DNA from 2 places in the Burkholderia sp. THE68 genome. Region 1 is predicted to be linked to the other one. Evidence: predicted binding sites of a transcription regulator. Region 1 holds the regulator's gene; the other holds the start of a gene.
The links. The regulator LexA, encoded in region 1, represses DNA repair genes until DNA is damaged. The targets are predictions, from matches to a motif close to ACTGTATNNNNATACAGT.

Region 1 (4,733 bases):
CTCGCGCACCGTGAAATCGGGATCGAGATTGTCGAACTGCGGCACGACGCCCACGCGCTCGCGCGCGAAACGGGCGCGAGCGGGCACCGGCTCGCCGACGAGCCGGATCGCGCCGCTGTCGGGCGAGGTGATGCCGAGCAGCATCTTGAGTGTCGTCGTCTTGCCCGCGCCGTTCGGGCCGAGCAGTCCGAAGCATTCGCCGGGGCGCACATCGAACGAGAGACCGTCGACGACAGTGCGATCGCCGTAGTGTTTCCTTACTTCGTTGAACTCGATGGCGGGTGGCGCGCCGCTTTCATCGGACTCGCGTGATGTTTGATCAGTCATGCATTCGTGCCGCAGGAAAATCGCGTAAGGGAAATCCAGCGGGCTAGTGTAATCCATTGCACCAAGGCAGCGCGTCGCTTGCAACCGCATGCGGCGAACGCGAGTCAAAGCTGTGCGGGAAGGTGTCGAACCGGTTCCGGCCGAAAGTGCCAGAGGCTTGTCCGCCGGTGCGCCCGGGGTTCTGGCACGGTGCGAGCTAGCACGTTCGCGGCGGTTAGCGTTTTCCAGCGTTGCCACGTATGGGGCGACACACCATGATGAAGAAACGCCGCAGGTAAATCGCGCTACGCTTCGCATCGAACGGAGCGCGACGGGCAAGTTGGCCAGGGAGGTCACGATGGATAGCTATCGAAAAATCCTGCTGTGCTATGACGGCTCCAGAGAGGGTCGCAAGGCATTGCGGCAAGGCGCGAATCTCGCGCTGGATCTGAATGCCGAGACGCACGTCCTCGCGGTGGTCGACATGCGCTCCAGCATCGCGCAGAGCGCCGGACTGCTAACCGATATGGCCTGCGGACGCTTCGAAGAGGCCGCGCGCGACATCCTGCAGGAAGGCGTGGAATGGCTGCGCGAACGCGGTCTTCAGGCGCAGGGGCATTTCGCGTTCGGCCATCCGATCGACGAAATCGCGGCGCTCGCGGAAAGCCTGCAGGTCGATCTCGTCGTGGTCGGGCATCGGTGCCGCAGCGGACTTGCGCGCTGGTGGATGGGCGCAGGCAACACGCCGCTGCTCGATCGCGTGAAATGCAGCATTCTCGTTGCCGTGTGTCAGGCGGGTGAATCGGCGGAAGCCGAAGACGAAGCGGCTTACGCGGCGAAACCGGTCAAGGCCGAAGCCGGCGCCTGAGCGTGGGCGCTCGACGGATCAGCCGTTGAGATCGACCGCGACGAGCTTCCACGACACGAGTCCGTCGCGGCGGAAAATCGCCGAGTAACGCGCATCGCCGGCGCCGTGCTGATACGTGACGACGAACGTGTTCAGGCTTCGGTAGCCCGCCGTGGTCTGCGGCGGCGCTTTCGGCGCTGGCTGCGCGGCCGTGACAGCGGATGCGGGCGCGTCCGCGGCACTTGCCGATGCGCCGCCATTGCCCGCCTGTGGCGGACGTTCTCCCGGATCGCCGCGCGGTGGAATGCCGTTCAGAATGGCCGCGACGCCGTCCGGGGTTGCGTAAGAATCGACCAGCGGACCGACGAGCGCCGCGCCGATCATCGCTCCGATGATCGCGAGCGGATTGCCGCTTTTCTGGATATCGACACGCCGCGTCAGCAGCGCGGCGACCTGTTCCTTGAGACTCGCGCGCAACGCGGGAAAATCGACGTATTGATTGACTGTCTGCGCGTCGCGCGCATCGGCCGCGCGCTTCACGCGGTCCAGTGCGATGTAAGGTGACGCATAGATGAAACCGAGCGCCGCGACGAGTATCAGGACGACGAGCGCGGCAACGACAGAACGGGTAGTGCGGGACATGCGACGGCGAAGCCTCGTTTGCGGAACGTGAATCCGGGATTGACAGCGCGCAGGCGGTTTATATCCCGGAAATTCACGTTCGGCGTGCGGTTCGCCGCAATATCAGGCGAGGATGCCTCCCGTCAGCCCCGCGTCTTCCTCGGCGATACAGCGGTCGATCATGCGCGACACTTCGTCGATCTTGCCGACCAGAATCACCCTCGATTGTCCGCGATACACCCGCACCGGCGCGCGCTGTTCGGGTTCCGCATGCACCGTGCTGCTCAGCGACACGCGCGCAAAAGCCGGCTGGCGCGACGGCAACGCGGGCATTTCGTCGAAGAGATCGGGCGCGGATTCGGCGCGCGGCGTGCCGCACGTGATCAGCGCGCGCAGATGACGCAAGCGGCCGAACTGACGGAAGGGCAGCAGACGGGCAAAACGTTCCATGATGACTCTCCAGACGATAGGATGCACCGCGGCGCACCGGAACGATGGCCGTCATGCTTGTTGTGTTTGGGACGCCCTGGACGGACGTTGAAGCGGTTGGTGAGGCTATCTTGATATTTGAACGGGACATTTTCCGTCCCGTTGCGAAAATCTCGTGCAATCTGTCTTCGACTTTCGCGCCTCGCCGCCCGCGCGGCGCGCCGTCAGAACTCGCCCGAGCGGATCAGTCCGACGGCGATGCCTTCGAGCGCGAAATCGCTGTTGCCGGAGCGCACGAAAATGTTTTCGTAATCCGGGTTCTCGGCGATCAGTTCGACGCCGTCGGGACGGCGCTTCCAGCGTTTCACCGTGACGTCGTCGCCCAGACGCGCGACGACGATCTGTCCGTCCTTCGCTTCGTTGCGCTTCTGCACGGCGAGCAGGTCGCCATCGAGGATGCCCGCGTCGCGCATCGACAGCCCGCGCACTTTCAACAGATAGTCGGGCTTGTCAGAGAACAGCGCGGGATCGCACGAGTAGTGCTGCGAGATGTGCTCCTGCGCGAGGATCGGGCTACCTGCCGCGACCCGCCCGACGAGCGGCAGCGACAGTTGCATGATGCTCTGATGCGGCAGCGTGAACTGGTGCGGCAACTCCTCGGAGCGGTCGATGCGCGATGCATCGCCGAGCAGCCGGATGCCGCGCGACGAACCCGCCGCCAGCTCGATCACGCCCTTGCGCGCCAGCGCCCGAAGGTGTTCCTCGGCGGAATTCGCCGAGCTGAAACCCAGCTCGGCCGCAATCTCGGCGCGCGTAGGCGGGAAGCCGGTGCGGTCGATCGCACGCTGGATGAGCTCGAACACCTGCTGTTGCCGCGCGGTAAGTTTGGATGTCTTGGTCACTGGCTCAGGTCCCGGATGCACTGTATGAATGGACAGGTGACTGTATTTTTATACAGTATTTCGCGCTTTTCAAGCTTTACTTTAAGTTCGTGCCCGCCAGCCTGCGAAACAGTCGGTTGCCGGGCGCGCGCCCTTTTTCCATCCAGGAATATGCTTCTTAGCAGTTTTTCGTATAAAAAAGTGAATAACGATTATTTTCATTCATATAGACGCCTCGTTAGACTGATTCCGTCAATTCGATAAGACGGAGAACGGGGAATGCAAAGCATCACACTGGGATTAGGCAAGGGCGCGCGGCGTCTGTTCGCGGCAGCGGCGCTGACGGCCGCGAGCTTCGGCATGGTCGCGTCCGCGCACGCGCAGACGTCGTTTCTGAATGTCTCCTACGACCCGACCCGCGAGTTGTATCAGGACTTCAATCAGGCGTTCGCGAAGAAGTGGAAGGCCGATACGGGCGAGACGGTGACCTTCAAGCAGTCGCACGGCGGCTCGGGCGGACAGGCGCGCGCGGTGCTCGACGGCCTGCAGGCGGACGTCGTGACGCTCGCGCTCGCCTATGACATCGATGCGCTCGCTTCCAAGGGCCTCGTCAACGCGGACTGGCAGAAGCGCCTGCCGGACAACGCATCGCCGTACACGTCGACGATCGTGTTTCTCGTGCGCAAGGGCAATCCGAAGCACATCAAGGACTGGGACGATCTGGCCAAGCCGGGCGTGTCGATCGTCACGCCGAACCCGAAGACCTCGGGCGGCGCGCGCTGGAACTATCTGGCTGCGTGGGCCTACGCGCAGCACAAGCCGGGCGGCAACGAGCAGACCGCCAAGGATTTCGTGACCAAGCTCTACAAGAACGCCGGCGTGCTCGATTCCGGCGCGCGCGGCGCCACGACGAGCTTCGTGCAGCGCGGCCAGGGCGACGTACTGATCGCGTGGGAAAACGAGGCGTTTCTCTCGGTGAAGGAGTTCGGCACGGACAAGTTCGAGATCGTGGTGCCGACGGTGAGCATTCTGGCCGAGCCGCCGGTCGCGGTAGTCGACAAGGTCGTCGACAAGCACGGCACGCGCAAGCTCGCCGAAGCCTATCTCAAGTATCTGTATAGCGACGAAGGACAGACCATCGCCGCGCGCAACTTCTATCGGCCGCGTTCGGACAAGGTGCCCGCCGAACTCACGAAGCAGTTTCCGAAGCTGAAGCTCTACACCATCGACGACACGTTCGGCGGCTGGACCAAGGCGCAAAAGACGCACTTCGCCGACGGCGGCGTGTTCGATTCGATCTATCAACCGCAATAAGCAGAAGAAGCGCAAGAAGTGGGCGCAGCGGCGCGTCAATGACGCCGCGCGCCCGAAGCAGCAACGCGTGCCCGACCCCGGCGCGCAACCAAGGATCAATCAAGGATGACGACCCTCACATTCAAGAAGCCGAGCGCGCTTCCCGGGTTCGGCCTGACGCTCGGCATCACGGTGGCGTACTTAAGCCTCGTGGTGCTGATTCCGCTTGCCGCCACCTTCGCGAAGACCGCGACGCTCGACTGGGCGCAGTTCGTGCGCGCGGTGACTTCGCCGCGCGTGCTGGCGTCTTACCGGCTGACGTTCAGCGCGGCGCTCGGCGGCGCGCTCATCAACGC
Region 2 (4,733 bases), 770 kb from region 1:
GGCCGTCGGCAAGACACCGCACAACTCGGTGAGATGCGTGCAGCCGGCCGCGCCGCGCAGCACCTTGTTGGCTTCGCGGCGAAAACTTTGCAACAGATTGAGCCCGATGAGCTTGCGATAGACCGGATTGGACTCCGCGCACAGACCGCCATAAGGCGACCAGTCCGACGACGCTTCGACGTCGACGATGGTGAGCTTGCGGTCGATGGTAATGCGCAGCCAGAGTTCATGGATCGGCAGGCCGTGTGACCGGACGCCCGTCGCGAGGCGAAAGTCGCGCGGCTTCTCATCGGTTAGACAGGCTTCGATGTCCCACAGGCCGTCGTCACGCTCGAACGCTTCCAGCCGAATCACGCGACGATGGCGCAATTGTCGGGGAGCGGGAGGCGAGAGAGGCATGCTGGAGTGAGCCGGTACGGGGAAAACCGTGCAATTTTAGCATATTGGGTATTCCGGGCCGGGCATGCGCCTGACGATTGGAACGTGCGTGCGAATCGGGCTGGGCGGGTGCGGCGCTCAGTCGTCGACGGGCTCGTCGGTCCAGTCTTCGTCGCCGCCCTTGAGAATCTTCCCAATGGTGCCGCCAGAAAACCCGCGCGCGGCCAGAAAGCGCGCTTGTCTCGCGCGCTCGGCGGGCGTTTCGGGCAGCACGCCGTACTTCTTCTCCCACACGGCCTGAGCGCGTGCGGTTTCGGATTGCGCGAGCTTGTCCGCGGTTTCGCTGATGAGCGTGTCGCCGACGGCGTGGCGCTTCAGTTCGCTGATGATTCTGCTGCCACCCATGCGCGGCGCCCGCCGATGCACGACGCTTTCGACGAAGCGCTCGTTCGACAGCCAGCCATCACGTTCGAGACTGTCGAGCAATGTTTCGAGCGGATCGGCTTCTTCCGCATACGGACGCAGCTTTCGCGACAACTCCGCGCGGCTGTATTCGCGCCGCGAAAGAAAGCCGAGCGCGCGCGCCTTCAACGAGCGTTGCGGACGTTTGGGATCGTTGAGTTCGCTTGCCGAAGTCTTGCGAACGCGTTGGCTGGAACGGCTGTAGACCGATTCACCCGATTCGGCGCGCGCCGGTTCAACGGGCGCGCATTGTTCGAAGGGCTCGAAGGGATCTGCGTCTTCGAATGGGTCGCTGAAGGGAGTGGAGTCGGGCTCGGCGGGTTTGCGCGCAGGCTCGGCATGCGGTGCGCGATCAGCGGGACGTGCCTTCGGCTGCTCGGCCGCCTGCTTCAGCAAAGTGCGCGCTTGCTCCAGACGCGCGGCGCGTTCTCTGGTCTTGCGCGTGAATCCGCTCGACTTGGTCGATGCAGGGCGCCGCTCACTGCTCCGCTCGTAGCGACCGGCGGATTCGGAACCGTCGCCGGTTGCTTCATCCGCCGCGTCAGTCTTCGATCCGAACGGGCGCTTGCGCATCGTCCTTCAGGCCCGATGCTTACTCGGCGTCGGCGGCGTCCGCACCCGCGACGACGGCTTCACCCATCGCGGCCACGCCCAGCGATTCGCGGATCTTGTTCTCGATCTCGCGTGCGATGTCCGGATTCTCGCGCAGGAATTCGCGCGCGTTGTCCTTGCCCTGACCGATGCGATCACCGTTGTAGCTGTACCAGGCGCCCGCCTTGTCGACCAGCTTCGCCTGCACGCCCAGATCGATGATTTCGCCCTGACGCGAGATGCCTTCGCCATAAAGGATGTCGAAGATGGCCTCGCGGAACGGCGGCGACACCTTGTTCTTCACGACCTTCACGCGCGTCTCGTTGCCGATGACTTCGTCGTTCTTCTTGATCGAACCGATACGGCGGATATCCAGACGCACCGACGAATAGAACTTGAGCGCGTTGCCGCCCGTGGTGGTTTCCGGGTTGCCGAACATCACGCCGATCTTCATGCGGATCTGGTTGATGAAGATGACGAGGCAGTTCGTGCGCTTGATCGAGCCGGTGAGCTTGCGCAGCGCCTGCGACATCAGACGCGCCTGCAGACCCGGCAGCGAGTCGCCCATTTCGCCTTCGATTTCCGCTTTCGGCACGAGCGCCGCGACCGAGTCGATGACGATCATGTCGATGGAACCGGAGCGCACCAGCGCGTCCGTGATTTCCAGCGCCTGCTCGCCCGTGTCCGGCTGCGAGATCAGCAGTTCCTGCACGTTCACGCCGAGCTTGCCCGCGTATTGCACGTCGAGCGCGTGTTCCGCGTCGATGAACGCCGCCGTGCCGCCGAGCTTCTGCATCTCGGCGATCACCTGCAGCGTGAGCGTGGTCTTGCCCGACGACTCGGGACCGTAGATTTCCACGACACGCCCGCGCGGCAGACCGCCGACGCCGAGCGCGATGTCCAGTCCGAGCGAACCGGTGGACACCACCTGAATGTCTTCGACCGCCTCACCTGCGCCGAGCCGCATGATCGACCCTTTGCCGAATTGCTTTTCGATCTGCGAGAGCGCGGCGGCCAGGGCTTTGCTCTTGTCCGCAGTCATTCCAGCCGGGCCTTTCTTGCTTTCTTCCATGAATCGTCCTTTGCTATGATGAACGGCGTCTGAGGCAGTGTTCACGGGCTCTTTTCGCAGCTAACACAAGCATACGAAACCGCCTTTCTCACTCACGCAGACACTGTATAAAAAAACAGTAGTTTTTGCAAGCATGGATGCGCGTGGCGCAGCTTTTTTTCCACGTCGCGCGACCCGCGCAAAAACCACGACACACTGGAGACCGCCGCGCCGGGCGACGAACCGTGCCGGCAATGCCGATGCGCTTCATCGCGCGAGGCATGGCGTACAAAGGCGCACACGACGATGCGAATCCTCATTGCCGAAGACGACAGCATACTCGCGGACGGCCTCGTCCGATCACTCCGCCAATCGGGATACGCCGTAGACCATGTCAGGCATGGCGTCGAGGCGGACACCGCGCTTTCCCTTCAGACTTTCGACCTGCTGATCCTCGATCTCGGCCTGCCGCTCATGCCCGGTCTCGAAGTGCTGCGACGCCTGCGCGCGCGCAATTCACAGATGCCCGTGCTGATCCTCACCGCCGCCGACAGCGTCGACGAACGCGTGAAAGGCCTCGATCTCGGCGCGGACGACTATATGGCGAAACCCTTCGCGCTCAACGAACTCGAAGCGCGCGTGCGGGCGTTGACCCGGCGCGGCGCGGGCGGCGGCCCGACGGTCGTGAAACACGGTTCGCTCACGTTCGATCAGGTGGGACGCATCGCGACGATCGGCGATCAGGTGATCGATCTCTCCGCGCGCGAGCTCGGCGTGCTCGAAGTGCTGCTGCAAAGAACCGGCCGGCTCGTATCGAAAGAACAGCTCGTCAATCATCTGTGCGAGTGGGGCGAGGAAGTCAGCAACAACGCGATCGAGGTCTACGTGCATCGGCTGCGCAAGAAGATCGAGCCGAGCGGCGCGAAGATCATCACCGTGCGCGGTCTCGGCTACACGCTGGAGAAGGCGGGTGTCACGGCGAACGGCGCACACGGCGCGAGCCCGCCGCCATCGGGCGAAACCGCCAGCCAGCACTATAAGTAAGCCGCATGGCGTCGCCCGCTTCCACCGAATCGCACGAGTCGAAAATCCACGCCGAAGCGGGCGCCGCCGATTCCGACGCCGAGCGCGACGCGCGCTACGCCAACCCGTTCGCGCCGCCCGACGAACTCGAGCCCGACGACGAAACGCATCCGCGCTCGCTGTTCGGCGAGATTCTCGACTGGATGCTCGCGCCGCTTCTGCTGCTCTGGCCGATGAGCATCGCGGTGACGTATCTCGTCGCGAAGTCGATCGCGAACGGCCCGTTCGACCGCGCGCTCGAAGCCGATGCCTATGTGCTCGCGCGCCAGATCCAGCCCGTCAACGGCGTCGCCGAATTGCGGCTTCCCGATGCGACGCGCGATTTCCTGCGCGCCGACAACGTCGACAGCGTGTTCTTCCAGGTCCTCGGCACGCGCGGCGAGCTGGTCGGCGGCGACCGCGACATGCCCTTGCCGCACGACGACGACCGTCCGCAGCCCGGCATCGTCGAGTTTCGCGACGACGTGCTGCGCGGCAACGACATCCGCGTCGCCTATACGACCGTCGATCTGCCGCAACTCGCTCCCGGACGCGATCCGGACAGCACGCAGCCGGTGCTCGTGCAGGTGGCCGAAACGCTCGACAAGCGCAGCCAGCTCGCCAACGACATCATCAAGGGCGTGATCCTTCCGCAGTTCGTGATCCTGCCGCTCGCGATCATCCTCGTGTGGTTCGGGCTCTCGCGGGGGCTCGCGCCGCTGCATGCGCTGCAATCGAACATCCGCGCGCGCCGTCCCGACGATCTCTCGCCGCTCCAGGCCGGCAGCGCGCCGCCGGAGATCGCGCCGCTCGTCGCGTCGTTCAACGATCTGCTGACGCGCCTCGAACAGAACATGGAGTTCCAGAAGCGCTTTATCGCCGATGCCGCGCATCAGATGAAGACGCCGCTTGCGGGCCTGCGCATGCAGGCCGAACTGGCGATGCGCCAGGATGTATCGGCGGAAGTGCAGCGTTCGCTCGAACAGATCGCGACCAGCTCCGAGCACGCGGCGCGCCTCGTCACGCAATTGCTCGCGCTCGCGCGAGCCGAGAATCGGGCGACCGGGCAGATCTTCACGCGCATCGTGCTGACCGACCTCGCGCGGCTCGCCGTGCGCGACTGGGTGCAAGCCGCGCTCGCCAAGCGCATGGACCTCGGTTATGAAGAGCCGCCGTTCCCGGTCGAGGT

Region 2: recA (recombinase RecA) is a predicted target of LexA. The motif match lies at 2,606-2,623, and genes of this name have one in related genera.

Annotation. Positions count from the first base shown of each region.
Region 1 covers NZ_AP022315.1:1,230,809-1,235,541, forward strand. Annotated here, with positions in the region: gene nodI (nodulation factor ABC transporter ATP-binding protein NodI) at 1-327, opposite strand, end outside; gene BTHE68_RS05875 (universal stress protein) at 665-1,174, shown strand; gene BTHE68_RS05880 (DUF2939 domain-containing protein) at 1,193-1,795, opposite strand; gene BTHE68_RS05885 (hypothetical protein) at 1,898-2,224, opposite strand; gene lexA (transcriptional repressor LexA) at 2,428-3,105, opposite strand; gene BTHE68_RS05895 (sulfate ABC transporter substrate-binding protein) at 3,364-4,398, shown strand; gene cysT (sulfate ABC transporter permease subunit CysT) at 4,504-4,733, shown strand, end outside.
Region 2 covers NZ_AP022315.1:458,185-462,917, reverse strand. Annotated here, with positions in the region: gene BTHE68_RS02220 (DUF2889 domain-containing protein) at 1-399, opposite strand, end outside; gene recX (recombination regulator RecX) at 517-1,413, opposite strand; gene recA (recombinase RecA) at 1,433-2,503, opposite strand; gene BTHE68_RS02205 (response regulator transcription factor) at 2,789-3,526, shown strand; gene BTHE68_RS02200 (sensor histidine kinase) at 3,532-4,733, shown strand, end outside.